2 regions of the Pseudoalteromonas sp. Angola-30 genome follow, and region 2 is predicted to be linked to the other one. Evidence: predicted binding sites of a transcription regulator. Region 2 holds the regulator's gene; the other holds the start of a gene.
The links. Region 2 encodes NrdR, which represses ribonucleotide reductase genes. Its sites were predicted from a motif close to AAACACNANATNTNGTGTTT; they were not measured.

Region 1 (16,406 bases), on a different contig from region 2:
GGAAAAACCACAGGCTGGATACATCGTCAAGTTGCTAAGCAACATGGTGTTAAACAAATTGCTGATTGCCAGTACCACAGTTTTGATAAAAACGGCCTTACAGTTACTGTTGCTGGAGAAAAACAAGTACTGCCGGTTGATACGGTTATTGCGTGTATAGGGCAGGTTTCTAATAATGAAGTGCTTGAGCAACACCGTGACAATGCAAAGGTACATGTTATTGGTGGCGCTAAATTAGCAGCAGCAATTGATGCAAAGCGTGCAATTTTTGAAGCGCTTCAAGTGGCTAGAGCCATTTAACAGTGTTAATAAAATGAAATAATTTACAGTACCCTCAGGTCTTGTGTGTATAGAGTCCATAACTTAATACACTGACAAAGCAGGCCACACATGAGTAAATTATTTCGTTTGTATAATAAAATCATGGGTAATCTATCGTATGCCGACGGATTACCTGCGTTACTTTTTCGCTTAATTTTAGCCCCCGTAATGATTATTGCGGGCTTTAATAAATTAGCCCTAAGTGGAGAAACCGACGGCTTTTTTAGCTATTTTCTTGCTGATGCAAGCGTTGTGCAATGGTTTGGCAATAGTGAATGGGGTTTAGGCTTACCATTTCCAGACTTACTTGCCTTTTTAGCTGGCTGGAGTGAATTTTTAGGCGGGTGGTTTTTACTCTTTGGGCTATTTACCCGCTTAGTAAGCATTCCGCTGATGTTTACAATGGTTGTGGCAGCAACAACTGTGCATTGGCATAATGGTTGGTTTGCTATAGCGCCATCAAACCCTACAACCAGTTCGGCTCAAGTACTTGATTGGTTATCAATTCCAGGGGCTAAAGAAAGCCTTGAAAACTCACTAGAAGTACAAGAACGTATAGGTAAAATTAGGGGCATAGTTGAAGAGCACGGATTTACTGATTACTTATATGAAAAAGGTAAACCTTCCATAATAAATAACGGTATTGAATTTTCTGCTATTTATTTTGCCATGTTACTTAGCTTGTTTTTTGTAGGTGGCGGTCGCTTTGTTAGTGTTGATTATTGGCTCAGGCGTGCAGTAGTAAAAGAGTAGCAAACAAATTGGTTTAAAAAGGGCGTATAAATATTTTTATACGCCCTTTTTGCTTGTAACCTGTGTTAAACCCATAGCGCCTCTCTCGGATTTATACAGTGGTATATGAATATTGTTGACGCAGTAAGGGCGCTGTAATACGAGAGAATAAGTAGGGTTTTAATAAAATTGATAATTAAGCAGAGTTTATTTTTTAAAGGCATAAATGGTACTCTAACGTTTTGAATTATGAGAGTACGCTATGGATGCTATTGAGCTTTTACTAACCCGCCAATCTGACGCTAAATTAACCGCCCCAGGGCCAAATTCAGAGCAGCTCGATATAATAAAGCAAGCCGCGTTACGGGTGCCTGATCACGGATGTATTGCGCCTTGGCAGTTTATTGTCGTTCAAGGTGATGCCCGCCATAAATTAGGTGAGATATACCATCAAAGCGCCGTTGCTGAGCAGCAAGAAGAAAAAGTGATTAAACGCGCAAAAGAGCTTGTGCTGCGCGCACCGATGATCATTATTGCTATTGCTAAGTATCAAGCCCATCCAAAAGTGCCGCGTATTGAGCAAGTACAAAGCGCCGGTTGCAGTGTACTTGCCATGCAACAAGCCGCATTTGCACAAGGTTTAGGTGGTGTATGGCGTACAGGGTATTTTGCACAAAGCACAGCAGTCAAAAGTGCCCTTAATTTAGACGAACAAGATGAAATTGTTGGGTATTTATATTTAGGCACCCCAGAGATTGAGTGCAAAAAGGCAGCTAAGCATAAACCAGATGATTACTTCACTTATTTATAATAAATAATGAACTATTGTAGTTCTGCGCAGTCATATAGCATTAAGGTTGCTGCTGTTAGGCTCGTCCTTTTTTGATTTAGCTGTGAGAAGTGCACGGAAGCAATATAGGTTAACTTTTTCTTCTTCAGTTTGTTTTTTAATCGGTTGTTTTTTGTTAAAGTATGGAAAGTCTTAATAAAAATAACGATAAAGAAGACGAAAACGATGGGAAATTTATTTTTACAAGAAAAAGAGAATTGGCTGGCATGGTCAATTTGGGGAATAGTGGGTGCTTTTATTACACTTTATGTGGCAATGAGCACGAATACTGCACATTTTATAGCTGGCTCTGCTATGGGAATGCTTGTTTTATTAACCTGGTGGATGCAGCAGTCTAAAAGGTTTGATTTTGGTCGGGCCTTTAAAATTTGTTTTTATGTGTTATTGCTTAGTGTATTACCTGCATTTTTATTTGTGGTAGTACCAAGTGATGATTTAAACCGTTTTGATTTAATATTTCAAAGCGTTACATTTTTAGCACTCAGTTTATTACTGTGCTTAATTTGTTCGTGGATTGCACGTAGGCCAAAGCAATATTATTAATAGGGCAATGAGCAATGTAGGTTTTTAGCTATTTGTGGTGGTTTTTTGAACCAAATGCTGTTTTTAGCTAATTATTTACATTTAGGTCTTTACAAGTTGCTCAATACCCCCTATTATTCGCGCCGTACGGAGAGATGGCAGAGTGGTCGAATGCACCGGTCTTGAAAACCGGCATAGGTTTGTAGCCTATCTAGGGTTCAAATCCCTATCTCTCCACCATTATTTAAAAAAACCGCCTTATGGGCGGTTTTTTGCTTTGTGGAGTTTAATAAATGTCAAAAGAAGCAAACCTTACAACATCGCAACGCTTAGTAAAGCATGTACTACTGTGGATTGTATTTGGCTACTGTTATCAAAGCGCGATTAATTTATTAATAAAAATGGCAGCAGATGCACAACCAGACGCAACGCTTATCACCGCCTTTGTGTATGGCATTGGCTTTAACGTATTAACTGCGCATCTTATTACTAAATACGATACGCATTGGCCTGTTATTGGCGCAGCTTTTATTGCTTTAGTTGGTTTAGTATTAGTGCCATTGGTGCTGTTTGGCAGTGGCGGTTTACTAGCGTGGCCATTGCTTGTTGGATTTTTATTCAGTTTACCCCTTTGTAGCTACATAGTTGGCAAAATTAAGGTAAAACACAGTAAAAACTAGCCCCAAACCGGTTTTATTTTATGTTAGCATGTACGCGTCTTTTAACTAACAAAACGTGAAAAACACATTATGTCAGATAATTTTACTACAGATGCTGAAAAAGCAAGTTACGGTATTGGCTTACAAATGGGTGAGCAACTTAAGTCTAACCCTTTTGAAGGCTTAAACCTAAATTCAGTATTTGAAGGCATGAAAGATGCGTACGCTGGTAGCGCTTTTCAAGTTGAGATCCCTGAGATCCAAGCTGCATTTGAAAAAATTAACGAAGAGATCCAAGCGCGTCGTGAAGAAGAAGCAAAAGTACTTTCTGCTGAAGGTATTGCATTCTTAGAAGAAAACGCTAAGCGTCCTGAAATCACTGTTACCGAGTCTGGTTTACAATACGAAGTACTAGCTACAGGCGAAGGCGAAAAGCCAACTGCTGAGTCTACAGTACGTGTTGATTACCACGGTACATTAATTAACGGTACAGTATTTGATAGCTCTTACGAGCGCGGTCAACCAGCTGAATTCCCAGTAGGTGGCGTGATCAAAGGCTGGACTGAAGCTTTACAAATGATGCCAGTAGGCACTAAATGGCGTATTTACGTTCCTCATGAGCTTGCTTATGGTGAACGTGGCGCAGGTGCTGCAATTGCACCTTTCTCAACGCTTGTATTTGACGTTGAGCTACACGAAATCCTTTCTTAATTTAGTTATTAAGTCAGTATTTAAAAAGCCGTGGTCTTGACCGCGGCTTTTTTGTGTCTTGTGGTTTTATAGCAAGCTTTAAAAACGTTAATAATTTAGGCCAATCCGCATAATTAAGTGAGTTATTTTGGGGGAAAGATAAACTTGCTACCTGCGCTACAAACGCTATTACAACAAATAAATAACCTAGTTAATTAAATGAGTAGGCATAAAAAAACCGCATATAAAATGCGGCTTTAAAAGTAACTAAATAAATGCCAAAGCGTTATTAAAAATAACCTCTAATACCAAAGCGGAAGTTTCTACCTGGTAGTGGGGCTTTATTTTTTATAAACGAGCTGTGAACAAAGCCAAGTTCATCTGTAATGTTATCAACATTTAAGTATAACTGCGTATCTATAGCGCCTAAACTTAACTGATAATTAGCTTGAGCATCAACAATTGTGTAGCCATCGGTTTTAGTTTCATAGGCGCTAATATTATCTTGCTCAAAGTAGTGCGTACCTGTGAGCGTTAGTTGTAAATCGCCTACATTGTATTGTAATTCAGATCCTAATTTATTTGCTGGTATGCGCGGCAAGTTACCTTCGTCGTCTTTTAGCTTGGCGCGTGTTGAATCACCAAATACTTTAACCATGGCATTAGGGTCAATTTGATAGTGTACATCAAATTCTACACCATAGAGTTCAGCATCTTTACTGGCAAACTGATATACGGCAACCGCATCATCGTGAGCGCCAATTGCAGACTCTAAACCATCTTCTTCGTCGTAAACTAATCCAGTGTTTTGTTGATAATAAAAGTTTTTAATATCGTTATAGAAAAAATTAACTGTGTAACCAAAGTCACCGCTAAAACGTCTAAAGCTAAAATCTAAATTGGTCGATTTTTCTTGTTTAATGTCTTCTGGCTCAAAGTGAACCTCGTTATCTTCAATATGATAGCCAAGGCCTAGCTCGTAAGTACCTGTAGCAATGTGTAATCCGTTTGATAAAAGCTCAGCAGAAAGGGGCGCACGCTCAGAGTGAGATAAGCTAAGTGCTATGCTTTGCCCTGGTGTGTATTGCCAAATAGCACCGGCAGAGGCGCTTACATTAGTAAAGCTTTCACTGTATGCAATGCTTTCTTCTTCGCCTTCGTCATGATCTTCTTCTTCATCGTGATCATGTGCGTGCTCGCTGTCGGTAATTGTGCTTGTTATTTCGTAATCTTCAATACGCGCACCAAGCTCGAGTGTAACATCACCAAATTCACGTTCTTCAAGTAGATATAACGCATGTGTAGTGGTCACACTTGCAGGAGTAAATGCTTCTTCGCCAATTGCGTCGTAGTCCGATTCGCTATAATGATAGCCCATCATACCGTGCCACTGCGCTAACTTGTGCTCTACATTTAAGCGTGCTTCGGTTGTTTCATTTTTAAAGGTGGTGCCAATTTCACCGTCTTCAATTTCACTGTGTTTGTAATCAGTGTAGCCAACACGAAGATTAATATTTTCAATCCAGTTGTTATCGAGCGCATAGCTTATAAGGCCTTGCCAACGATCTTGCTCTAGATGTGCATAAACAGACTCTTCTTCCTCTTCATCTGCGTGCTCATCGTGTTCTTCTTCGGTTTCACCTTCATGGTCATGATCATGATGCTCATGCCCAGGAATACCGTAATCGGTTTCAATGCTACCGTAAGAAAAGCCAACCGTTAAATGATCGCCCACATAACTCGTACCCACATTAAATGTGTCGCTATCAATAAAAGTGTTTTCTACAGAGTTATGAGTTTCAACATCACCATCTTCATCTGTAATGTTAAATGTAGGCGTTTCATAGTCATCGCCGCTGCGTTTAGTCCCATCAAAATGAAAGTTAAATCCGTCATTTCCTGTTTCTAGTTTTGCAGCCACGGTATTTGAGTTAGAAACCGTGTCATGGCTGTATTCAGCAGCACCGGTTAAATCATCTAAATTGCTCGTTGGAATACGGTTATCAACCACATTTACCACACCACCTATTGCGCCTGAGCCATAAAGTAGGGTGCTTGGTCCGCGCAATACTTCAATTTGTTCCGCTGCTAAGCTGTCGCTTGAGGTTGCATGGTCAGGACCAATGCGCGATGCATCGCTGGCATCTAAACCGTTTTGGGTAATTTTAACGCGAGGGCCATCTAAACCACGGATAATAGGGCTTGATGATACCGGACCAAAGTAACTGGCATTAACACCTGGTAAGCCCTTTAGTGTTTCGCCAAGGGTCGCTTTTGATTTGTTTTTAAGCTCATCACCTGATAAAACGCTCACCGGCGAAATCATTTCTAAGCTATTTTTATGCAGTGCAGAGGCATATACAACAACGGTTTCTACCGAGGTAGGGGTAAGCGACACCGTCACATTGTTTGAGTTTTCATTTACCGCAATACGCGAGTCTATAAAGTTGTCTTTACTTACATGCAATTGACTTTGAGAGTCTACATCAATAGAAAATTCGCCCTGTGCGTTGGTTTTTACACCTTGGTCTTTACCATGTACGTGTACAGCTGCGTTTTCAATCGGTTGGTTTTTATCGTCTGTTATTTTACCGGTAACGGTAGCAGCAAGTGCTGAATGAGAACATAAAACAGAAAAAACTGCAGAGGAAATTAATGTTAACTTTGTCATTATCTTAAAGGTTCGCGGTTACTATGTTGTGATATAATATAACACTGCGTTTTTGACTTATCAACAATGTTATACTATAGCTTAATGTTTTTCGATGAATAAACACGCAAATAAGATAAGCTGTTTAAGAGCGGCTATCAAGCATAATTATATTAAGCTTATGTTGTGCTCTAGTTTGGTTTTTTACATCGATAGGTTCTATCATTTCGCATTCATCACGTATCATTTCTGACACCAGGCTTGGATAATGGCGGCAATCTTCTGGCCTATCTAGGTAAATGCTGCAGGTATACATTGTTTTATGGGAGGGCTCTTTTTTGGGCGCTATTTCTAAAAAGGGGCAAGTGGAGAGTCGCAATTGTGTATTTGGATCAAACCAAATTTCATCATCTTTAACATATTGATAAATCTCTGGGTTAAACAGTGCCCACATTTCAATTTCTTGTACGGTTGCACTTAAATCGCCCCCACCATATTTAATACAGCATTTACCGCATTGGTTGCACTCTTTCATTTTTAGCCAGTATATTAGGTGTCCATTAGTTTCTCAGTGTATCACTGTAACTAACGTGGATTACTTTTTTATATATAATTTTAAAACCACACTTTTAATTCCAACCCGCTATCTATTAATAATGTATTATTACACCTAAATAATTAGCCGTTCTAATAAGATTAGGGCGCCTCTAAATAGTTAGTTTAGTGACCAGTTAAGGATAGTTCCTGATGATGAACACCAAAGTATATAAAGCAGTACATGATTTAGCAGAGCAACTGATGGAAGCTGCAAATAGAAACGACCGTAAAAGGTTTGAATTATTATTTTCTAGGCTCAAAGCTATTTGTGAAGAAAACGAGAATACTTCAAAAGATCACCCTGTACAGTGGGAAACCTTAGCTGACTTTACCGAAGAACTTGAAGAGGCAATTACCACATATGAAAAAGCGCTACAGAAGTCGGTTGCAATCAATAACAAAGATCATATGTCGTCGGTTGCTTATTCAATGGCAACTCTACAAATAGAGCTTGGACAAAAAAATGAAGCGATTAAAAGCCTAAAAAATGCCAAGGTAAGCGCTAATAAAATTGAAGATAAAGCGCTTAAAGCTGAAATTCATGATTTACTTGAGTCACTCACTGAAGAAGAAGGTTAATTAAGCCTAGTTAGTCGCGATTTTAATGAGGTTTGGAATATGGATATGTTAACCGCAATCGAGCAATGGATTGATGAGGTAAATCATAAATATAAATACAAACGGGTGTGTTGTACTCAATTTACATCACAGTTTGCAGGTTTTTACCCAACTGAATTTTTGGAAAGTGCCTTTTATGTTGTAATCGATGAAATACCTAAGCCCGATTTTGCTGCATTACGTGCCATGGGGCTGGATGATTTTATTGATATGAAAGTAAGCGGCATAACTTATAAAAATACTTACTACCTGTTGCCGACAAGTGTTGATAACTTGCGCGTACATTTTCATGAATTAGTGCATGTATTGCAGTGGCAAAATCTTGGTGCTTTAGCCTTTATAGAGCGCTATATGAATGAAATTAAGCACTTTGGTTATCACAATGCGCCGCTTGAAATTATGGCTTATTCGCTCGATACTCACTTTATAAATTCAGGTGAGAAAATAAATGTGCCTGAGTATGTACTGGATGCATTATAAATTTTTTTACAAGGAACAGAATATGGCTAATGTATGGTTATATTTTAGTGTATTAGCGCCTTTTAGTGCCTTAGCAAATTCATTTGAAGAAGATATAACTGCTGCATTAATACAGCGAACAACACACCAAGTTACGTATGATGGGAGTTATCGTTCAATAAGTTACCCAGGTGGTGACGTGCCAAGTAATATTGGGGTGTGTACCGATGTGATTATTCGTGCTTATCGCCAGTTAGGTATAGATTTACAACAGTTAGTACACGAAGACATGCGTGACAATTTTACTCTGTACCCCTCAAAGCGTATTTGGGGGCTGACCAAACCCGATAAAAATATAGACCACCGAAGAACAAACCTACTTTAAAAGACAGGGTCGTGCGTTAGTGTTATCTGATAGCCCTGAAGAGTATAAAACAGGTGATATAGTGACTTGGATGTTACCGGGTAACCTGCCACATATAGGTATGGTAGTTAATGAGCGTTCAGTACAAACTGGCAATCCATTAATTGTACATAACATTGGCCGCGGGGCAGAAAAAACCGATATGCTTTTTGATTATAAAATCACAGGGCATTACCGGTTTGAACCACAGCATTTGAATAAAACGCAGTAAATTTATTTTAAATTAATACTTATATTACCGTTTGGCTTACAGCAGCACAGCAGTATTTCCCCCTCGCGTACAAACGCTAAAGGCTCTTCGTTATAGTGAACTTGGCCTGAGACTAACGTGGCTCTGCACGCGCCACAATAACCTTCGCGGCATTGATACGCTACGTCTATTTTTTGGTTTTCTAAGCAATGTAGAACAGAAGGGCAGCCAGTGCTAAATTCTATACACTGGCTGTTATCTGCAAGCGTTATACTTGCAGTGGGTTTGTCACTCATTATAAATCAAAGTCACCAAATTCTGAGGCATCTACTTGTGAGTCAATTTGACCTACAAGATATGAGCTAATTTCAGCTTCTTGCGGTGCAACTTGCACGTTGTCAGACACAAGCCATGAGTTGATCCATGGAATCGGGTTACTGTTGTTTTCAAATTGCGCAGGCAGGCCAATGGCGGTCATACGTGCGTTAGTAATGTATTCAACATACTGACATAAAATGTGTTTGTTTAAACCAATCATAGAGCCATCTTTGAATAAGTACTCTGCCCATTCTTTTTCTTGCTCTGCGGCTTCAACAAACATTTTAATGGCTTCTTCACGGCACTGCGCGGCAACAATCGCCATTTCAGGGTCGTCTTTACCATCTTGCATAATGTTTAAAATATGCTGCGTACCCGACAGATGAAGCGCTTCATCACGTGCGATTAGCTTGATGATTTTAGCGTTACCTTCCATTAATTCACGCTCAGCAAAGGCAAACGAACACGCAAAGCTGACATAAAAACGAATGGCTTCAAGAATATTTACCGACATCATGGCAAGGTAAAGTTTCTTTTTAAGATCAAATAAGCTAATCACAACGGTTTGACCGTTAATTTCGTGCTTGCCTTCGCCATACAGGTTATAAAGCGACACGCCATTGATTAAATCATCGTAGTAGGTGGTTACCGCATCAGCACGTTCGCTAATTTTTTCGTTACTAACTATGTCATCAAAAATAAGTTCTGGTGACTGTGTAACGTTACGAATAATGTGGGTGTAAGAGCGACTGTGAATAGTTTCACTAAATGCCCACGTTTCTATCCATGTTTCTAGCTCAGGAATAGACACAATAGGGAGTAGGGCAACGTTTGGCGAGCGGCCTTGTACACTATCAAGCAGCGTTTGATATTTTAAGTTACTTAAAAATATGTGCTTTTCGTGCTCTGGCAATGCTTGAAAGTCTAAACGGTCTTTACTTACGTCTACTTCTTCTGGACGCCAAAAAAACGAAAGTTGCTTTTCAATCAATTTTTCAAAAATAGGGTATTTTTGTTGGTCGTAACGCGAAACGTTAACGGTTTGGCCAAAAAACATTGGCTCTTGCATTTGATCATTATGGTTACGACTAAAAGTAGTATAAGACATGTCTATCACTCAAAAAACTATCACTAAAACTATCAGGACAAAGCGGGCAAAGAGCCCGCTTTAAGTTTAACTATTAAATTTTACACGCGCCGCCTGCACAATCATCATCTTCCACTTCTGGAGTGTCGTCTTGTGCATCTGATGCGCCATCGCGGGTGTTATGGTAGTAAAGTGTTTTAACACCAAGCTTGTATGCACCTAGTAAGTCTTTTAATAAGACTTTCATAGGTACTTTACCGCCTTCGTATTTGTTTGGATCATAATTAGTATTGGCCGAAATAGTTTGGTCAATAAACTTTTGCATTATGCCCACTAACTGTAAGTAACCATCGTTTGATGGAATATCCCACAGTAGCTCGTAGTTATCTTTTAAGCGTTCGTACTCAGGAACTACTTGTTTTAAAATACCGTCTTTACTTGCTTTAACGCTAATGTGACCACGTGGTGGCTCAATACCGTTAGTTGCGTTAGAGATTTGCGACGATGTTTCTGAAGGCATTAATGCGCTAAGTGTTGAGTTACGCATGCCGTGCTCTTTAATGCTGGCACGTAATGAATCCCAATCTAAGTGCAGTGGCTCATCACAAATTTTATCTAAGTCACGTTTGTACGTATCAGTTGGCATAATACCTTGAGAGTACGTTGTTTCGTTAAACTTAGGACACGCGCCACGCTCTTTAGCAAGCTCGTTTGATGCTTTCATTAGGTAGTATTGAATTGCTTCAAACGTTTTGTGAGTCAGTGCATTAGCACTGCCATCTGAGTAACGCTTACCATTTTTAGCAAGGTAGTAAGCGTAGTTAATTACGCCTATTCCTAACGTACGACGGCCCATAGTGGCATTACGTGCAGCCGGTACTGGGTAGTCTTGGAAATCAAGTAGGTTATCAAGTGCACGTACTGCAAGCTCAGCAAGCTCTTCAAGTTCATCAAGTGACTCAATAGCGCCTAGGTTAAATGCAGATAGCGTACAAAGTGCAATTTCGCCTTCTTCATCGTTTACGTTATTTAACGGCTTAGTTGGCAATGCAATTTCTAAACATAAGTTAGATTGGCGAATTGGCGCCACTTTAGAAATAAACGGACTGTGCGTATTACAGTGATCCACGTTTTGTAAATAAATACGACCTGTGCTGGCACGCTCTTGTGCGAACATTGAGAAAAGCTCAATCGCTTTAATACGCTTTTTACGAATAGACTCGTCTTGCTCGTATTTTACGTATAACGCGTCAAACTCGTCTTGGTCTTCAAAGAATGCATCGTAAAGGCCAGGCACATCTGATGGACTAAATAACGTAATGTAGTCGTCTTTAATTAAACGAGAATACATTAGTTTATTAAACTGTACGCCGTAATCTAAATGACGAACACGGTTATCATCAACACCACGGTTATTTTTAAGTACTAGTAGGTTTTCTACTTCTAAATGCCAAAGCGGGTAGAATAACGTTGCAGCACCGCCACGTACGCCACCTTGCGAGCAGCTTTTAACCGCTGTTTGAAAGTGCTTATAAAAAGGAATACAACCTGTGTGGTACGCCTCGCCATTACGGATATGGCTACCTAATGCACGAATACGGCCGGCGTTAATACCAATACCTGCACGTTGTGAAACGTACTTGACAATGGCAGATGATGTGGCGTTAATTGAATCAAGGCTGTCGGCACATTCAATAAGTACACACGAGCTAAACTGGCGCGTAGGTGTACGCACACCTGACATAATTGGCGTAGGTAAAGAGATTTTAAACGTTGATACTGCATCGTAAAAACGTTTGATGTAGTCAATACGCGTTTCGCGCGGGTAGTCAGAGAATAAACTCGCAGCCACTAAGATATATAAAAACTGGGCGCTTTCGTAAATCTCACCCGTTACACGGTTTTGTACTAGGTATTTACCTTCAAGCTGCTTTACTGCTGCGTAGCTAAAGTTAAGATCGCGCGAATGATCAAGATAAGCATCTAGCTCGTCAAGCTCTTGCTCTGTGTAGTCAACGAGTAAGTGAGCATCGTAGCGTTTGTCTTCAACCATTTTTGTAACATGGTCAAATAAACGTGGTGGCTCAAACTGGCCATACGCTTTTTTACGTAAGTGGAATACAGCTAAGCGGGCAGCTAGGTACTGGTAGTCAGGCGACTCTTTTGAAATTTGATCGGCTGCTGCTTTAATGATGGTTTCGTGGATGTCTTTTGTACGAATACCGTCGTAAAATTGAATGTGTGACTTTAATTCAACCTGTGAAACCGATACGTTGTTTAAACCTTCGGCGGCCCATTCAATAACGCGATGGATCTTATCAAGATCTAAAGGCTCTTTACGCCCGTCACGCTTGCTTACAGATAACTGTTGGTTCATAGCTTTGCCTGTATTCCTTGGGAATTGTGTATTTTGACCAATGCTTTATACCTCGCTAAAGCAAGGTACGTATTCATTTATTATAAGTTTCACCGTATTGGCGAATTTAATTGAATAACATTTGGCCACAATATCTGGTGTTGTTCAATTTAGAGATCACAAGATAGTGTGGTCTGAGCTGATTTGCAAGGGACATAATTGCCCCTATTTGTGGATAACTTTGGGATAACGTATTTGTGTTAGTAGTCACTCACCTTCGAACAATCATTTAAGTTGAAATAGCTAAAAATCAACTAATGATCTGCTAAATTTACGCATTTTGAAAATAAATTTCGACTGCTTTTTTTATCATCAAGCTTTGCATGAAAACTAACACAATCACAATATATAGTGTTTAAAAATTTACATGGCACTATATATGGTTAAAAGCATCAATGGGGCTGTGCCAGTTAAAATCGGCTTCCCAGCCCTTGGCCTCATCAATACTTGGTATATAGCCCCAAAGCGCTGTTGCTGTGTGCATACCTGCGGCTTTACCTGCTTCTATATCACGTTGAGCATCACCTATGTATAAGCAACGTTTAGGATCTACGTTCATCAGTTTTGTACAGTGTAGTAAGGGTAAAGGCGATGGTTTAGCCTCGGTGAGCGTATCGCCACTGATCACAACGTGTGCATTTTTTAAAGCGGGTATAGCAGCCACTAATGGATCGGTTAAAAACCCGGGCTTATTAGTCATTATTCCCCATTTTATACCTTGGTTATCAAGGGCTATGAGTAATGATTCTATGCCTTCAAAGCAGCGGGTGTGTGTCGCTAGGTTTTGGCTGTAGTGGCTGACTAACTGTTTTATACGTTCAGTTTGTGGTTGCGATGCCCATTGCGCTTTAAAGCCAAGTTCAAGTAGTGCGCCGGCGCCATTAGACGCTACTTTTCTATAAGCCTCAGGCGTAACTTGCGCAACACCTTCACTTTTAAGTACGGCATTTAAAGCAGCACCTAAATCGTCTGCTGTATCAAGCAAGGTGCCATCTAAATCAAATAAGAAAGCGTCATACTCAAAAGGAGTTAAGGGGGTATGAGAGCTAGCCATTATGCTAACTTCTCAAAGTGAAGAATGTAATTAACACTCACATCTGTATTTAATGAATACTGCTTAGAAAGCGGGTTGTAGCCCAGGCCAGCACTGGCACGTACTTTTAAACCGGCTTGTTCAGCCCATGCAATAAGTTGTGCAGGTTTGATAAATTTGTTGTGATCGTGTGTGCCCTCAGGCACCATTTTTAACAGCTTTTCAGCACCTACAATAGCAAACAAGTAAGCTTTAGGCGTTTTATTTAGGGTTGAGAAAAACACATCAGCCCCTGGCTTGGCAAGCTCTGCGACTGCATGAATAATAGAAGCAGGGTCAGGTACATGCTCTAGCATTTCCATACAGGTTATTACATCAAAGCGAGCAGGGTGCTGAGTTGCAAATTCTTCTGCAGGTACTTTTATATAGTCAACATTTACACCGGTTTCTAGGCTATGAAGCTTTGCTACGGTGAGTGGTTCTTGCCCCATGTCTATACCGGTTACGTGTGCGCCCATGCGTGCCATGCTTTCGCTAAGAATGCCGCCACCACAGCCTACATCGAGTGTTTCTTTATCAAATAAGCCTTGGGTTTTGTTAGCCACAAAGTCTAATCGTAATGGGTTAATTTCGTGAAGAGGTTTAAACTCTCCGTCTTGGTCCCACCATCGCTCTGCAATGGCTTCAAATTTTGCTATTTCTGCGTTATCTACATTTTGATGTTCGGTCATAAAATACTTCCTCGTCAATCTGAGGCCATTATATAGGGCTAAATTGATAAATCGCAAAGTTTTGCGCCTGTAAATTTAAATTAATTGTGATAGCATGGTCGCTTAGAAATAATAACAAATACTCTTGGCGCCTAATACCGGGTTGCTAAGAGCTGATACTGAAGGAATGTGATATCAAATGACTGATCTCGCCAATGAAATTCTGCCAGTCAATATTGAAGACGAGTTAAAAAACTCCTACCTTGATTACGCAATGAGCGTAATTGTAGGACGTGCATTACCAGACGTACGTGATGGTTTAAAACCTGTTCACCGCCGCGTTTTGTTTGCAATGAACGAGCTTAGTAATGACTGGAATAAGCCTTACAAAAAATCGGCCCGTGTGGTCGGTGACGTAATCGGTAAATACCACCCACACGGCGACAGTGCAGTTTATGACACCATCGTGCGTATGGCACAGCCATTCTCACTACGTTATATGCTTGTAGATGGCCAAGGTAACTTCGGTTCGGTTGATGGTGATTCAGCAGCGGCAATGCGTTATACAGAAGTACGTATGGCAAAAATGTCGCATGAGTTATTAGCCGATCTTGAAAAAGAAACGGTTGATTTCGTTCCTAACTACGACGGTACCGAACAAATTCCTGACGTTTTACCAACCAAAGTGCCTAACTTACTTGTTAACGGTTCATCGGGTATTGCGGTAGGTATGGCAACAAACATTCCACCTCATAACTTAACTGAAGTGGTTAATGGTTGTTTAGCGCTTATTCAAAACCCTGATTTAACGATTCATGAATTAATGGATTACATTCCGGGTCCTGATTTCCCAACGGCTGCCATTATTAATGGTAAAAAAGGCATTGAAGATGCTTATTTAACCGGCCGTGGTAAAGTGTACATGCGTGCACGCGCCGACATCGAAACCGATGAAAAAACAGGCCGCGAAACCATTATCGTGCACGAAATTCCTTATCAGGTTAACAAAGCACGCTTAATTGAAAAAATTGCTGAGCTTGTTAAAGATAAAAAAATTGAAGGCATTAGTGCACTACGTGATGAATCAGATAAAGACGGTATGCGTATCGTTATTGAGATCAAACGTGGTGATGTAGGTGAAGTTATCCTCAACAACTTATATTCACAAACTCAGTTACAAACTGTGTTTGGTATGAATATGGTTGCATTAATTAACAACCAACCTAAGTGTTTCAACTTAAAAGAAATGCTTGAAGAGTTTGTTATTCACCGCCGTGAAGTGGTTACACGCCGTACCGTATTTGATTTACGTAAAGCGCGCGACCGTGCTCATACCCTTGAAGGTTTAGCAATTGCGCTTGCCAACATCGACCCAATTATTGAGCTAATTCGTAAATCGCCAACCCCAGCAGAGGCTAAAGTAGCCTTAACAGCTCGCCCATGGGATTTAGGCAACGTACAAGCTATGCTTGAAAAAGCAGGCGAAGACAACGTAGCACGCCCAGATTGGCTGGCAAGTGAGCTGGGTATTCGCGATGGTCAGTACTATATTTCTGAGCAGCAAGCACAAGCAATTCTTGATTTACGTTTACACAAACTAACCGGTCTTGAGCATGAAAAAATCTTAGCAGAGTACCAATCGCTGTTAGATTTAATTGCTGAGCTACTACACATTTTAGCTAGCCCTGAGCGTTTAATGGAAGTTATTCGTGATGAGTTAGTAGAAATTAAAGAGCAATATGGTGATGAGCGTCGTACAGAAATTAACGCGGCAGCGCACGATATTAGCCTTGAAGATTTAATTAACGAAGAAGATGTTGTTGTGACCCTATCGCACGAAGGTTACGTTAAGTATCAGGCATTGTCTGATTACGAAGCGCAGCGCCGTGGTGGTAAAGGTAAGTCAGCAACGAAGATGAAAGATGAAGATTTCATTGAGCGTCTTTTAGTGGCTAATACCCACGATACCATTTTATGTTTCTCTACTGCGGGTCGTTTGTACTGGCTTAAAGTATACCAGTTACCACTGGCTAGTCGCGCTGCTCGCGGTAAGCCAATTGTTAACTTACTGCCACTTGAAGATGATGAGCGCATTACTGCTATCTTACCTGTACGCGAGTACGAAGAAGA
Region 2 (16,406 bases):
CGATACAAGCGTATCAGTTGTTACTGCAAGTTGGCAGTTTTGCGGAACGGTAACTAATGCACAGTCGTCCCCTATTCCTAGGCTTACATCACGACGAGTTATACCACGACCTTTAAAGTAGCGGTTTATTAATTCAAATTCCTTCATACACAAAAAAGCCGACCTATGCCGGCTCTCCTTTTTAACGTGTACTAACTGTTAAAGCTAAGCTCTTTAGCAGAGCGCTTTAGCAAGGTTAGTATTACTTGCGTAAATGCTTAACAGCTTTATCAAGTACACCGTTTACAAATTTATGGCTGTCTTCAGCGCCAAATATTTTAGCAAGCTCAATGCCTTCATTGATTGCTACTTTGTATGGCACATCTTCACGGAATTTAAGCTCATACGCGCTTAAACGTAAAATTGCACGCTCTACCATATCTAAATCATCAAATGGACGTGTTAAATGCGGAGATACAGCTTCATCTAGTTGCTTATAATTAACGGCAACGCCACGCGCTAAATCTTTAAAGTATTCAACATCAATTTTAGTCACGTCGTTTTCGATCAACATTTGTTGTTCGATATCGGCAATTAAATTGCCACTTAATTGCCAAGAATAAACGGCTTGAAGTGCTAAGATACGTGCTTTACGTCTTGCTGCTGGTTTCACAAAAATTCCTTAAACTTAAATTTTATCTAACACATTAACCATTTCAAGCGCGCCTAATGCCGCTTCGCCGCCTTTGTTACCCATTTTGGTACCAGCGCGTTCAATTGCTTGTTCAATGCTTTCTGTGGTTAATACGCCAAATGCAACCGGGATATCATACTCAAGCGATACATTTGCAAGGCCTTTGTTAGATTCGCCAGCAACGAGGTCAAAGTGTGGTGTACCACCTCTGATCACTACGCCTAATGCGATGATTGCATCATACTCTTTTTTTGCCGCAATGCGTTTTGCCGCTAAAGGTAACTCTACTGCACCGGGTACATACACAACGGTAATGTCATCATCGGCTACGCCACCAGTACGCTTTAGCTCATCAACAGCACCTTCTAGTAGGCTGCTACCAATAAAATCGTTAAAACGAGAAATAACAATAGCGAATTTTTTGCCTGGAGCGTACTTATTACCTTCAATAATTTTCATTTGATAACCCTAAAAATATGTTCAAGCGGTTGCGATTGCGCAAAAATTGCTGCGCATCATACCATAAAAATAAAAAAATAGACTAGTTAAAAGCTGAGCCCTTATTGTGGCTCAACGTAATCAACCACTTCTAAATGAAAGCCCGAAAGTGCATGGTACTTTTTAGGGCGACTCATTAAGCGCATTTGCTTAATACCTAAATCAGCCAGTATTTGCGAGCCCACACCAACGGTACGCGATGTACCTTTAAATTTACGCGGCGTAACATTTTCGCCAGCATCGGCAGCAGCAAATGCTTTTACTGTGGCCTCTAGCTCTTCGGTGCTTTCTTGTTTACCTAAAATAACCAGTGCACCGTTATTTTCTGCAATGTAAGCCATTGCATCAGAAAGCCCCCAACTACGGTCCGCACTTCTGTCTGAAAGCAAAATATCGTTAAAGGTGCTTTGTAAGTGCACGCGCACAAGCGTTGGTTCTTGCTCTTTAATTTCGCCTTTTAGCAATACGTAGTGCAGTTGGCCGTCAATCGTATCTTTGTAGGTTACTAAATCAAACTCACCGTGCTCAGTGGGTAATTTACACTTAGCCACTTGCTCTATGGTGGTTTCGTTAAGGTTTCGGTATTCAATTAAATCTGCAATTGTGCCAATTTTAATACCATGCTCTTTAGCAAATACTTCTAAATCAGGGCGGCGCGCCATAGTGCCATCGGCATTGAGGATTTCTACAATAACTGATGAGGCTTCAAGGCCGGCTAAACGTGCTAAATCACACCCAGCTTCGGTGTGGCCTGCGCGCGTTAACACGCCACCTGGTTGTGCCATAATAGGAAAAATATGCCCAGGTTGTACGATATCGCTTGGTACAGCACCCTTTGCAATTGCCGCTTGAACTGTACGCGCTCTATCGGCTGCTGATATACCCGTTGTTACACCTTTAGATGCTTCAATCGACATAGTAAAGTTAGTAGAAAACGCTGCGCCATTGTTTTTAACCATTAACGGTAAATCAAGCTGCTCACAACGCTCTTGCGTCATGGTTAAACAAATTAAGCCACGGCCATGAGTGGCCATAAAGTTAATTGCTTCGGCGCTAATGTGCTCTGCTGCAATGATTAAATCACCTTCGTTTTCTCTGTCTTCGTCATCCATTAAAATAACCATTTTACCGGCTTTAATGTCGTCGATGATTTCTTGTGCGCTGTGTAAATTCATAAATTTGCTCGTGTAAGTTATCAGTGTCGTTATTTAACAAAACCAGCTTTAGCTAGTAAGCTCATTGAAATATCTGAGCCAGTCGGCTGCTCAGCCCCTTTAATAAGGCGCTCTAAATAACGTGCAATTTGGTCGACTTCTAAATTAACGCGTGTGCCCACTTTAAAATCAGCAATGGTGGTTTGCTCGCTTGTGTGCGGCACTATGGTTAATTTAAATGTATTACCTTGTACAGCGTTTACTGTCAGGCTTATACCATCTATACATACAGACCCTTTGTAAGGAATGTACTTCATTAAGTTTTCATCGGTGCTTAGCCAATATTCTGTAGCGCGCGCATTACTAGTGATGGCTGTAATGGTTGCAATGCCATCAACATGACCTGACACTAAATGCCCGCCTAAACGTGAAACCGGCTGCATGGCTTTTTCAAGGTTAACTGTTTGGCCAATATTATAATTTGCAAACCCAGTTAAGCTGATAGTTTCGTTTGATAAGTCGGCACTAAAGCCATCAATGTGCTTATCAACTACCGTTAAACATACGCCATTTGTGGCAATGCTATCGCCAAGCTTTACATCGCTCATATCAAGATTAGCGCTTTGAATGCGAATGGCTAAATCGCCTTGTTTTTTTTGTAATAGCGCAATTTTGCCTGTGGCTTCAATTATTCCAGTAAACATAGCCCTACTCTTTTAATTAAGTGATTGGAATGTGTTTTGTAGCGGTTATACGTAAATCATCGCCTATTTTCACACACTCTTTAAACGTCAAATTAACGGTGTTTTGCATATCTGTCAGCGGTGCAAAATTAACTAAGCTTTTTGCATCGCACCCCATTAGTTTAGGCGCTAAATAAAATATATATTCGTCTATTAAATTAAGCTCTGTCATTTTACCGGCAAGTGTAGCACCCGCTTCTAAATAAACATGATTAAATTGCAGCTTAGCAAGGTGCGCTAAAACAGACGTTAAATTAACTTTGTTATTTTGCTGTGGCACTTCTATATGCCTTACAAAATGCGGCCACTGCGTTGATTTATCAACCTTGGTAGTAAAAATTATTATTTCACTTTCAATATTAAATACTGCCAGCTCTGGTGTAAGCCTATTTTGTGAGTCAATTATAACACGCACCGGTTGGCGAAGGGGTAATTCAGTAGGCAAAGCCTGTGGCAACTCGCTTAACCTCACATTGAGCTTAGCATCATCGGTAATAACCGTATCGGCGCCCGTTAAAATAGCGCAGCTTTGTGCTCGGTGTAATTGTACATCTTGTCGCGCAGCGCTGCCGGTGATCCACTTACTTTGGCCATTTTTAAGCGCGGTTTTACCATCAATGCTGGCCGCCATTTTACACGTAACATACGGAAGTCCCTGCTCCATACGCTTAAAAAAACCTAAATTAAGTGCCCGCGCTTGCTGCTCTAAAAGCCCAAATGCAACCTCAATACCGGCATCGCTGAGTATTTTAAGCCCTTTACCTGCGACTTGTGGGTTGGTGTCGACCATAGCTGCAATAACTTTTACTACACCTGCGGCTTTTAAACCCTCTGCACACGGCGGAGTGCGTCCGTAATGGCTACACGGTTCAAGCGTAACATACGCAGTCGCGCCTTTTGCATTTTCTCCTGCTACAGCAAGGGCATTAACCTCAGCATGCCCCTGCCCAGCTAATTGATGAAACCCTTCACCAATTATGTGGTTATCTTTAACTAAAACACACCCTACATTAGGATTGGGGGTGGTTGTAAATCGCCCTTTTTTTGCAAGCTCGATGGCACGTGCCATGTACATTTCATCTTGCGCGGTAAAGGTTGTTTGGTTTTGCATTATTACTCCCCTAAACGGGCAATTTCTTCACCAAATTCGCGTATATCTTCAAACGAGCGATACACAGAGGCAAACCGCACATAGGCTACTTTATCCAGTTTTTTAAGCGCCTCCATTATGCACTCACCCACAAGGTGACTTGATATTTCTCTCTCGCCGGTAGCACGCAACTGCGATTTAATAATATTAACCACTTCATCCACTTGCTCTGTACTAACAGGGCGTTTTTCTAGGGCGCGATTAAGGCCATTGAGTAGTTTATCTTCATTAAAGGGTTCTCGGCTGCCATCTTGTTTAATTACACGTGGCATAACTAACTCGGCGCCTTCAAAGGTAGTAAATCGCTCGTGACACTCGTTACATTCACGACGACGGCGAACTTGGTGGCCTCCGCCGACTAGGCGAGAATCAATAACTTTAGTATCTTTTGCGGTACAAAATGGGCAGTGCATAACTCGGTACTTCCGTTTTAAAACAAAAAAGGCCGCTATTTAGCGGCCTTTTATCTTAGCAAAAAAATAGGGCCTGTTGGCCTTTCAGGATTAAATTTGTTCTATCTAGGGGTGATTTGATCGCGGCGCGAGGTTTGTAACCTAGTGGGCTAAGTAAAAACCGAGCAACAAAGAGTAAATCGCCCCTAGGACGAACCCGAGGGCAGTGCATGTTTGGCATTTATGCTGCGTTATCGCCTATTTGTGTGGAGTAACCACACTACATAGACTCTGCCTTGCCTAAAAACCAAACATACTACTGCAAATTAAACCTCGAAAGGTAAACAGGCCCCTTGTTGTGATCTAAATTACTGCTGCTTATGCAATTAAGCGTATACAGGTAGTTTTGCACAAATTGCTTTAACTTTTTCTTTAACTTGCGCTTGCACTGACTCATCGTTGATGTTGTCTAATACGTCACAAATCCAGCCAGCAAGTTCTTTCGATTCAGCTTCTTTAAAGCCACGACGCGTAATTGCAGGTGAACCAATACGCAAACCAGAAGTAACAAACGGTGAGCGAGGATCGTTTGGTACAGAGTTTTTGTTCACAGTAATATTTGCATTGCCAAGCGCTGCGTCGGCATCTTTACCTGTGATATCTTTATCGATTAAATCAAGTAAGAATAAGTGGTTTTCTGTTTTATCAGATACGATTTTGTAACCGCGCTCTTGCATAACAGCAACCATAGCTTGAGCATTTTTAACTACTTGTGCTTGGTATGTTTTAAATTCTGGTTGTAGAGCTTCTTTAAATGCCACTGCTTTTGCAGCAATAATGTGACATAAAGGACCACCCTGTCCACCTGGGAACACAGCGCTGTTAAGCTTTTTGTAAATTGCTTCGTCGCCACAAGCAGAAATAATTAAACCACCACGAGGGCCTGCTAATGTTTTGTGTGTTGTTGTTGTTACAACATGCGCGTGAGGTACTGGGCTTGGGTAAACACCCGCCGCAATTAAACCAGCAACGTGAGCCATATCAACAAATAAGTAAGCACCTACTTTATCAGCAATCTCACGGAATTTAGCCCAATCAACAATACCTGAGTACGCAGAAAAACCACCGATAATCATTTTTGGTTTGTGCTCAAGTGCTAGCGCTTCTACCTGTGCGTAGTCAATTTCGCCAGTTGCTTCGTCTAGCCCGTATTGGATTGCATTGTATAGCTTACCTGAGAAGCTTACGTGTGAACCGTGCGTTAAGTGACCACCATGAGCTAAGCTCATACCAAGTACAGTGTCGCCCGCTTCTAATAATGCTAAGAAAACAGCTGCATTTGCTTGAGAACCCGCATGTGGCTGAACGTTTGCATAGTCAGAACCAAATAGCTCATTAGCACGATCAATTGCAAGTTGTTCAACAACGTCTACGTGCTCACAACCGCCATAGTAACGTTTGCCCGGGTAACCTTCTGCGTATTTGTTTGTAAGCTGTGAACCCTGTGCTTCTAGTACGCGTGGGCTACAGTAGTTTTCTGATGCGATTAATTCAATGTGCTCTTCTTGGCGAGCAGTTTCTTTGTTTATCGCGTCAAATAACTCTGGATCAAAATCCGAAATATTCATGCTACGTTCTAACATTGGGGTCTCCTAGGGCAACGTGTATGGTGTTTTTTAGAGGCTTTATTGTACGCTTTAAACGACTCTTTGCCTACGCTCTTAAGTTGAGGATATTTAAACAGGGATTGAATCTATTTCACAGCGTTTTTAAGATGATATTTTTTTATAAATGCATTAATAATTTAAATGACTTTTATTTTTTACATTTAATTAGTTAATGATAAATACTTTATTTAGCGCGTTCAAAATACAAAAAAAGCGGCCAAAGCCGCTTTTTTAACGCTAAGTTAGTTAGCCTAACTTAGCGAGTATTTCAGTGCGTAACGCTTCATAATCAGGGTTAATGTCGTTTGCTAAACAAGGTTTAGCAAGTGCGTCGCTAAGTGGTTTTGGCATATCAAGTTCAATATTTAGGATCTCTTCTACGCTATCTTTAAACTTAGCAGGGTGAGCAGTTGCTAAAAAGATACCTGCTGCGCCGGGTGCTTTATTCTCGACAAGACCTTGGTATGCAATGGCGGTATGCGGCTCTGCAACATAACCAGTTTGTTGAATATTTTTCATCACTGCTTGCGTATTTTCTTCGCTCACGCTGGTTGAGTAAAAATTATCGTAGCTAAACCAGTTATTATCTAACATTGTTTGCACACGTGGCCAGTTATTTGGCTTGCTCACATCCATCGCATTTGAAAGCGACTCAAGTGTGGCATTTGGCGCCCAATTTTTATCAAGCATGTAACGTGGCACGGTGTCGTTTTGATTTGTAGTCGCGCTTAGTTTTCCCACCGGCAAACCAATTACAGCACCAATCATGGCGGCACATACATTGCCAAAGTTACCACTAGGGACCGAAATATGCGCTGTAGCACGCTTTTCTTTTGGTAGCTGAGCAATGGCTTCAAAGTAATAACATACTTGTGCCACTAGGCGGCTAATGTTGATTGAGTTAGCTGAATTAAGGCCAAGTGTAGATTTAACTTCGTCATCTAAAAACGACTTTTTAACCAGCTCTTGGCAATCATCAAAACTGCCATCAACCGCGTAACAGTGAATATTGTTCCCAAGCGTAGTAAATAGCTTTTGCTGAGCAAGCGAAATTTTGCCTTTAGGGTATAGAATAACCACATCTATGTTTGGCTTGTTGTAAAATGCATGCGCTACAGCAGCGCCAGTATCGCCAGAGGTTGCAGTTAGAATCGTGACTTTTTCGCCTTGATTAAACTGTGCTAAACACTCAGCCATAAAGCGCCCGCCAAAGTCTTTAAACGCAAGCGTAGGGCCATGAAAAAGCTCTAAACAATAGTTATTGTCTTCAACCTCTACCAATTTTACGGGGAAGTTAAATGCATTTTTAACCATTTGAGCAACGGTATCAGCGGGTAATTCATCACCAATAAGGTGCGATAAAATTTTGCTACTGCGGGTAACAAAGTCCATATCTAATAACGCATCTACATCGGCGAGTGGCGCTAAGCTTTCAGGGAAAAATACCCCCTGATTACGCCCAAGCCCTGTTTTTACCGCTTCAACAAACGACACTTTTTGAGAATTTTCTTTTAAATTATGTAATTGCATAAATGCCTATCCTATAAAACTGTTAATTGACGCGTGCCGTCGTTATCTAATTTACAAATGTGGCAAAAGCCCTGCTCATTTATATAGTTTTGCGCTAACCACTGCGCACATTTTTCAGCAGCTTCTAATGTTTTACACACTGTAAATAACGTAGGGCCCGCACCTGAAATACTGACAATTTCTGCACCAAGCGCTGGCAAATTTGCTTTCGCTTCGCTAAACCCTGTTATTAACGGCGCTCGGTACGGCTCTGCTATATCGTCTTGCATAATACTCAGTGCATCATCAAAACGCTGCGTTAATAACAAGCTGCTAAATGCCGATAAACGCTGTGCAAACTCAACCCCTGCGTGCATACTTAGCTCTTTAGGTAATACCGAGCGTGCCTTTGCGGTATTAAGCGAAAACCCAGGAAACGCCGCTACGTAGTACCAGTTTTCATCAACTGGTAGAGCAATTGACTTATCAGGAATTAAATCGCCTGTAAGCTGTAAGCCCCCTAAATAACACGGGGTGATGTTGTCATAATGACGCCCGCCACTGACTATCGCTTCAAAATCAGCCATTAATTCAATCAGCTCAACTTGGCTTAAATTGGTTTGAGCAAACTTATCAAGCGCAGCAAAGGTTGCTACCACCGAGCACGCACTCGAACCTAGCCCTGAGCCAATTGGTAAATTCTTTTTAAGCTCTAATTTTACACTTGGCATATCTGGCGCAACGTGCGCTCTAAAATGTACTAAACATTGATATGCTAGGTTTTCGCTCGCATCGCTTGGTAACTTATGCGCATATTCGCCAGAGCAAACAAACTCATCACTTGCTGCGGCGCTTACTACGGCTACATCACCTAATAAGCTGCCATCAATAGGCGCAAGCGCTGCGCCAAGTGCATCAAAGCCCACTGCAAAATTACCTATAGACGCCGGAGCATATACTTCTATCATAATGCTCTCCTAGCGCGATAACGTTTTTAATACGTCGGCAAATACGCCTGCAGCTGTTACCGCAGAGCCTGCACCGTAACCACGAATTACAAACGGGCGTGGTTGATAATACTGGCTTAAAATAGCTAATGCGTTTTCACCATCACGAATAACATTTAATGCATGCGATGAATCGACCGCTTCAATACCTACTTTACAGTGGCCTTCTTTAATTGTACCTACATAACGCAGTACCTTGCCCTCTGCTGCCGCACTTTGAATACGGTCGTTAAACTCAGCATCTAAACTTGGCAGTTTAGCCATAAATTCATCTACGCTGTCACCTTGTGCAAAACCTTGAGGCAATACTGACTCTACTTCTATATCGCTAAGCTCTAATTTCATGCCAGCTTCGCGTGCAATGATAAGCAATTTACGTGCTACATCGGTGCCCGATAGATCATCGCGTGGATCTGGCTCTGTAAAACCGCTTTCTTTTGCTTTAATAGTTGCCTCAGAAAGTGATAAACCATCTTCTAGTGCACCAAACATGTACGACAATGAGCCTGATAAAATACCGCTAAACTCAAGTAACTCATCACCTGCACCAAATAACGACTGTAGGTTATCGATTACCGGTAAGCCTGCACCTACGTTTGTTTCGTATAAAAACTTGCGGTTATTTTTTTGTGTTGCTGCAATTAAGTCTTGGTAATAATCGTACGAGCTGGTTGTTGCTTTTTTATTAGCGGCAACCACATGGAAGCCCGCATTTAAAAAATCCACATACTGAGCCGCTAGCGCATCAGAAGACGTACAATCTACAAGCACGGGGTTTACTAAGTGATTTTGTTTTACAAACTGCTCAACTAAATTTAAATCAAACGCTTGCTCTGATACTGCAAGCTTTTGCTGCCAGTCATCAAATGCAATACCTTCGCTGTCTAAATGCAATTGACGAGAATTAGCAACGCCATATAGGTTTAACTTAATATTACGTTTTTCAAGCCACGCTTGCTGGCGCTCTAACTGAGAAATAAGCTCTTGGCCTACTAAGCCACAGCCAAGTAAAAATACGTCAATTGAAGGGACGTGCGTAAAAAAGTTTTCATGGCATATTTTCACTGCATCGTTACACAGCTCGCCATCAATAACCGCCGAAATAGCACTTTCTGTAGAATCCTGCGCAATGGCTACAATGTTTACTTGGGCCTGTGCAAGAGAAGCAAAAAACTGTGCTGCTAAACCTTTGTGTGCGCGCATGTTATCGCCCACTAAAGTGACAATGGCAAGATTACGTTGTACTTGCACCGGCTCAATTAAACCTGCTTGTAATTCAAGTTCAAATGCACTTTGCAAGGCTTCTAGCGCGAGCGCTAAATCACTTTCGTGCACACAAAAGCTAATGCTAAATTCACACGATGATTGAGTAATTAATACTATCGATACGTTATCGTGCGCAAGGGCATTAAATACCTTAGAGGCCATGCCCACTTTACCTTTCATGCCAGGGCCTGACACGGTAAGCATTGCTAAGTCTTGCAAGCTAGAAAGCGCTTTTACTGGCTCATCAGATGAATAGTCGTTACCAATTAATGACCCCTGAGCATCTGGGTTATGGGTATTTTTAATTTCGCACGGTACGCCCGCTTTCGCGCACGGTAAAATGGTTTTAGGATGAAGTACTTTAGCGCCAAAGTAAGAAAGCTCCATCGCTTCTTTATAAGATAAAAAATCAACTTTAGTCGCTTTTTTGATGTAGCGCGGATCAGCACTGTACACACCATCTACGTCAGTCCAAATTTGGCAAATTTCAGCATCTAAACATGCCGCTGCAATAGCTGCTGAGTAATCAGAGCCATTACGGCCAAGTGTAGTAAGTTCGCCTTGCTCGTTGCTTGCTGTAAAGCCTGGCATAATGTAAATGGTGGCTGGGTTTTCTTTAAGTACTGATTGAAAGCGTGCTTTACTCGTTACTAAGTCGGCCTCAGCATCAATGTAGCCACCAGTAGAGGCAACACAACGCGTTGCTTCAAGGTATTGTGCATTGTGCGAGCTTAATAAACTTTGCATTAGCGATACGCTAACACGCTCACCAAAACTAATTACAAAAGCACGAATTTGATCTGGGCAACACTTAATAAGCGCCACACCATCTAGCTTATTTTTAAGCTCATTAAAATCTGGCCAGTTCGTTACTTCGCCACTGCTTTTTTCTACTTCTGCTTTTAATGTCTCGCATCGGCTTAGTAAAGCTTGCCATTGCTGAGAAAAATCTTGACCTTGCTCAGCGGCACTGGCCAGCGCAACTAATGAATCAGTCATACCTCCGGGTGCAGAAAGTACCAGTAACATTTCATCTTTTAACTGTGCTTTTACCAGCAAAGCTACTTGTTGCAAACAGGCAAAGTCGGCAAGCGAAGAGCCTCCAAATTTTAAAACGCGCATTATTTATGTTCCTCATCCCATAAAACGAAAAAAGGCCTGTGTTCTTAGTGAACACAGGCCTTTAAATTTGTTGCACCGACCTATGCCACTATCCAGTAAGAATGGTGGTTGTAATAATAATGGTCAGTGCGCGATTAATTGTTTTCATAGAGCTAAGACTGCCTTAACAAAGGCTATGCTGTCAACCCCAAATTAAAAGATAAAACAGCCTTTTTGAACATGAAAAAACCTAATGAATGCCAAATTTATGCAAAACTTCACTTAAAGCCGATTTATTAATAGGTTTATTTATAAAGTCGATAGCACCAAGCTGCGCGACTTTTTGCTTCATTTGTTGTTGTATATCAGCGGAGATCACCAGTACAAAACACTCAATTTTTTCTGCCTTAATGCGCTCTAGCACTTGTACGCCGTCAACTTCTGGCATGGTTAAGTCTAAACACAAAAGATCAAATTGCTGCAAGCGTAAAAGCGCCAGCGCATCGGCCCCGTTTGCGGCTTGTTGAATGTCGGCACTCACGCACTCATTTAAACAACGCACAACTTGTTTGCGTGCAACAGTGGAGTCATCACACACTAATATAGAAAATTTCATCATGTTAACTACTAAAATAACCTTCTAAAAATTATAAAAACGAGCCGTCCGTTGGTTTTTGCTATTCTAACACGTTCCTAAAACTCTAACACTTTGCTTGTTCGCATAATGTAATACTGTAACCTTACAATAAAACGTCAAACATTATTAATAATTGCCTTAGCTGCCTATTAAAAATCATCGTTTTTGTAATCTCAGTAGGCATTAAAATTAATTTAAATCAGTTTAGTGCACTATTATTAAAACAAAACGACTCAATAGCTGGGCTATCTCTTTAAAATATAAATTTTTTATTTATTTTTAAGGTTTTATTGACTAACTTTTAAGTTAGAAATTGCAACTTAGATATAATTACACCGGATGAGTAAATCCCATATGTTACAAAAAAGCCTTTCTAAGAAATTGTTAACTAATGTTTTATCAGTGTATTTTTTGCTTACCTTTGTGGTGACATGTGGACAGGTGCTTGCAGAATTTGTAAATACTAAAGACTACATTCGTGATGAGCTAAGTACGCTGCAAAAAACCTTTAGCCGAAGCTTAACACGCGCAATTTGGGAACTAAACACAAAGCAAACAATTACAACCGCAGAAGGCTTACTTGCTATACCTATGGTGGAGGGCATTATAGTGCGCGACGACAGCGGTGAAATTATTTCGCAGCTGGGGCGCTCTTTGGATATACACAAACTTTATAACCAACAACTCGTACAAGAGGAAGTCATTATAGAGGACACCAAATCGGGTCTCTTTGGCTATACCTTCCCCCTAATTTTTGAATTTTCGGGGCGCGCTACTCAAGTAGGTGATGTGACCTTGTTCTCTAGCCGCGATGTGGTATTTAGCCGAATAATGGTATCTATTTACTTTTTAATTGGTAACGCCATGATCAAAACCACCTTTTTGATCATTCTGTTTTTAATGGCATTTAGAAAGCTGCTCACCGACCCTTTAAACGAGTTAACCGATCAAATAGAAAACTTAGAGCTTGATGACTTAGAAGGTCAACACATAGACATTGAGACCGAAGAGCATAACGAGCTAAACGTTATGGAACAGTCTTTTAATAACTTAATAGATAAAGTAGTTCAATACAGAAAAGAGCTGGAGCACACCCAGCGTGAGTTGATTGTTAGTAACGAAAAGCTCGACCAGCACAATATACAGCTTGAGCAAGATGTTGCCCGTAAAACGTCAAACTTAAGCCAAGCTATGATGGATTTACAACAGCAAAAGTACGAACTAGAAAAACAAAAGCTGGTACTAACCGAAGAAGTTGATTTACGCAGACACACCGAAGAAGAATTATTAACTAAACAAAAAGAGCTTGAACGCTACCTTGACGAGCTAAGCCTTGCTCAAGAGCGCTTAGTAGGCACCGAAAAAATGGCTGCACTAGGCGGATTAGTCGCGGGTATTACTCACGACATAAACACACCTATTGGGATTGGTGTAACTGCTATATCGTTTTTACAAGAGCGTTTAAACACGTTAGAAAACGCCTACAAAGAAAAAACATTATCGCCCAAAGCATTAGAAGAGTTTATAAACGAAGCCAAGCAAAGCACAAGCTTGCTTACAACCAACCTTGATAGAGCCTCTGAGCTTATTGCCAGCTTTAAACAAATAGCGGTAGACCAAGCCAGTGAAGCTGTAAGAACAATTAACTTTAAAGACTATTTAAACGAAGTAATTTTATCACTCCACCCTAAACTTAAAAAAACCAAGCACACCATAAATTTACAGTGTCCGGATGATTTAGTTCTTAACCTGCCTGCAGGGGCAATTAGCCAAATTTTTACCAACTTAATTATGAACTCAATTATTCATGGTTTTGATAATATTGCACAAGGCAAAATTGATATAAATATTAGCGCCGATGACACACTCCTTATTATTGACTACACCGATAACGGCAATGGCGTTACAAAAGAGCAATTAGCCAAATTGTTTGACCCATTTTTTACTACAAAACGCGACCAAGGCGGCAGTGGGTTAGGCACACACATAACCTTTAACTTAGTTAAGCAAACACTTAGCGGCTCAATAGAGGCAAGCAGTGAGCCTGGCAAAGGGCTTCATTACCATATTGAATTTCCTAAAAACATGCCAAAGCCATTATTTAACCAATAACGGCTTTGCTTAAAATCAGCCATTTCGAGAACCCCATTTTATTGCTATGATTGAGCAAATTTAAAAGATGGAAAAGTTACCTTATGTGGTTTAGTAACCTGATTTGTTATCGCTTTAAGCAAGATGTTTCGTACACTCAAGAAGAGTTTGAAAAAGCGTTAGAACAAGATGTATTTCGCCCTTGTGGCTCTCAAGACCTTTCTACATTTGGTTGGACAAAAGCATTTGGTAAGCATGGTGACTCGCTGGCGCATTTTTCACAAAAAAGCATTTTAGTGTGTGCCAAACGTGAAGAAAAAGTGCTGCCTGCATCTGTTGTTAATGAAATGGTTGCCGAAAAAGTAGATCAAATAGAAGCGGAAGAAAACCGCCCTGTTAAAAAGAAAGAAAAAGACGAGTTAAAAGAAAACATTTTAACTACCTTATTACCTCAAGCGTTTAAAAAATCAAGCCTACAGTTTGCTTTTATTGACCAAGAAAACGGCTGGGTTGTAGTAAACAGCGGCAGTTTTAATAAAGCAGAAGAGCTACTTGCATTGCTGCGTAAGTCTCTGGGCACATTACCGGTAGTACCTGCTTTTGCAAACTACGACCTAGATGTATTTTTAACTGATTGGCTAACTAACTTCAGCACCCCTGAAAACTTTGCTATAGGTTTTGATGCTGAGCTAGAAGAAGCCGATGACAGTGGCGCACAGGTTAAACTAAAAGGTCATGATTTATCGTGTGATGAAGTTAAATCGCACCTAGAAAATGGTAAACGCGTGACCAAACTTGCACTTGATTGGCAAGAACGCCTGAAGTTTATGCTGCAAAACGATGGCTCTATCAAGCGTTTAAGCTACTCAGAAACTTTAAAAGAAGAAAACGCCGATATTCCTAAAGAAGATATGGCAGTTAAATTAGATGCTGACTTTATTTTAGCCTCAGAAGAAATCAAGCTACTGCTTGAAGAGCTGACGGCCGGTTTAGGTGATGCAGAAGATTTATAAGACGCTAAAATTATAAGCGCTATTAAAACCAAAAAAAGCACGACTTAGTCGTGCTTTTTGCTTTTACCTTTATAACTGCTAATTAGCTAAATGTGTCTTTTACATTTTCAAGCATGTCGTTGTATTCGTCACTTGAAAATAGCTGCATAGAAGGAATGACGCCTTTATCTATGTAAGTTTGTAAAGCCGCTGATTTATCAGAAACCTGTAAAGTCCCCTCTAAAATAGCGCCAATACGAATAAAATCAACATAACCAATCTCTTCAGGGCGATACGTAGGGTCGGCCCAATGCCTAGCAACATTTACAAATTCAGGTGGAAACTCCCACGCTCCCATAATTGAGCCACCAATTTTACCACTGAGCTTTTGAATTGCATGTGCTAAAAAGCTTGGGTTAGCAAACACCTCTGGGTGGCGCTCAGCTTCGGTTAAAATAGGCAGTACACCAATGTTATATACCAACGACGCCAACGTAATAGCGTCACTATTTAACGATGTACGTTTATTATTTTGTAAATAAAACGCCATAAGCGTTATTGAATGCCCAGCCACATTTAGCGTTTTTTGCCACGCTTTACTCATGTAGCCTTTTATTAGCTCATTATTAGAAACAAACAGCTGCTCCATTGCCATTGCGGTTGCTATATTTTTAATTTGGCGTAAACCAATGCGCGTAACCGCTTGCTGTAAGTTAGACACTTTAACCGCTCGGCCCATAATTGCACTGTTAGCCACTTTAATCATTCGCGCTGAAAGAGCCGGGTCTTGCCCAATCACGTCTGACATTTGCATTAGGTTTACATCAGGGTTATCGGCCGCTTGGCGCACTTTAATTGCAACTTCAGGTAACGTAGGTAAAACCAAAGTGTCGTTATTGATTCTATCAACCAAAATCGTTAATAGTGCATTCTCTGTAGACATAGAACTGTCATCCTTTTGTTTCTGGGCCGCAATGCAACTGCTAACCTCGGATAAAATGAGTAATACAATGAGTATTATCTAACTTACCGATAAAGTTAAGAAAATTATATAAATTAATTGTTATTATCGCCTGTAGGCGCGGTACACCGCCAAACACTTGCTATTTACCATTTAGTTTTGCTTTAATGCAGTCACTATAAGGAAACGTTTGTACGCGCTAGCAATTAAATTTAAGCGTACAAATAATTAAACTTACTTTTTTAACAGGCAATCAAATGATCTTAAACAAAATTAGCCAAGCAATTTTACTCTCAGGCGTCGTTTTTCTTAGTGCATGCTCAGAGCAAGCCCCCTCTTCGACCGAAGCCACAGGTGTAGAACTTGCTCAAAAAAGTGCCGCGCAAGCTGGCCCAGATTTAATTAACATTGATAAACAACGTTTAGATATTTACACCGACTTTAGCCTAGAAGCCGACCTATCTCATTTAAGTGAGAATCAAAAAGCCATGATTGCTAAGCTTATCGATGCCTCTAAAATTATGGACGAGCTATTTTGGAAGCAGGCTTTTGGCGATAATAAAGA

Region 1: a site for NrdR is predicted at 12,618-12,637, ahead of nrdA (class 1a ribonucleoside-diphosphate reductase subunit alpha). Genes of this name have one in related genera too.

What each region holds. Positions count from the first base shown of each region.
Region 1 is NZ_JAQREI010000004.1:303,080-319,485, forward strand. Features, by position in the region: gene PSH54_RS08425 (oxidoreductase) at 1-300, shown strand, start outside; gene PSH54_RS08430 (HvfX family Cu-binding RiPP maturation protein) at 391-1,074, shown strand; gene PSH54_RS08435 (NAD(P)H nitroreductase) at 1,316-1,864, shown strand; gene PSH54_RS08440 (hypothetical protein) at 2,069-2,446, shown strand; tRNA gene PSH54_RS08445 (tRNA-Ser) at 2,575-2,665, shown strand; gene PSH54_RS08450 (hypothetical protein) at 2,719-3,105, shown strand; gene PSH54_RS08455 (FKBP-type peptidyl-prolyl cis-trans isomerase) at 3,175-3,795, shown strand; gene PSH54_RS08460 (TonB-dependent receptor) at 4,064-6,445, opposite strand; gene PSH54_RS08465 (YkgJ family cysteine cluster protein) at 6,570-6,959, opposite strand; gene PSH54_RS08470 (hypothetical protein) at 7,172-7,600, shown strand; gene PSH54_RS08475 (hypothetical protein) at 7,640-8,119, shown strand; partial or broken gene PSH54_RS08480 (DUF1287 domain-containing protein) at 8,142-8,733, shown strand; gene yfaE (class I ribonucleotide reductase maintenance protein YfaE) at 8,736-9,008, opposite strand; gene nrdB (class Ia ribonucleoside-diphosphate reductase subunit beta) at 9,008-10,138, opposite strand; gene nrdA (class 1a ribonucleoside-diphosphate reductase subunit alpha) at 10,212-12,494, opposite strand; gene PSH54_RS08500 (HAD family hydrolase) at 12,907-13,587, opposite strand; gene ubiG (bifunctional 2-polyprenyl-6-hydroxyphenol methylase/3-demethylubiquinol 3-O-methyltransferase UbiG) at 13,587-14,297, opposite strand; gene gyrA (DNA topoisomerase (ATP-hydrolyzing) subunit A) at 14,476-16,406, shown strand, end outside.
Region 2 is NZ_JAQREI010000002.1:492,381-508,786, reverse strand. Features, by position in the region: gene thiL (thiamine-phosphate kinase) at 1-147, opposite strand, end outside; gene nusB (transcription antitermination factor NusB) at 242-652, opposite strand; gene ribH (6,7-dimethyl-8-ribityllumazine synthase) at 668-1,132, opposite strand; gene ribBA (bifunctional 3,4-dihydroxy-2-butanone-4-phosphate synthase/GTP cyclohydrolase II) at 1,234-2,346, opposite strand; gene PSH54_RS05255 (riboflavin synthase) at 2,376-3,029, opposite strand; gene ribD (bifunctional diaminohydroxyphosphoribosylaminopyrimidine deaminase/5-amino-6-(5-phosphoribosylamino)uracil reductase RibD) at 3,046-4,179, opposite strand; gene nrdR (transcriptional regulator NrdR) at 4,182-4,631, opposite strand; gene glyA (serine hydroxymethyltransferase) at 4,997-6,253, opposite strand; gene thrC (threonine synthase) at 6,524-7,807, opposite strand; gene thrB (homoserine kinase) at 7,819-8,754, opposite strand; gene thrA (bifunctional aspartate kinase/homoserine dehydrogenase I) at 8,764-11,181, opposite strand; gene PSH54_RS05220 (response regulator) at 11,411-11,779, opposite strand; gene PSH54_RS05215 (ATP-binding protein) at 12,152-13,909, shown strand; gene rdgC (recombination-associated protein RdgC) at 13,993-14,901, shown strand; gene PSH54_RS05205 (HDOD domain-containing protein) at 14,984-15,823, opposite strand; gene PSH54_RS05200 (dipeptidyl-peptidase 3 family protein) at 16,099-16,406, shown strand, end outside.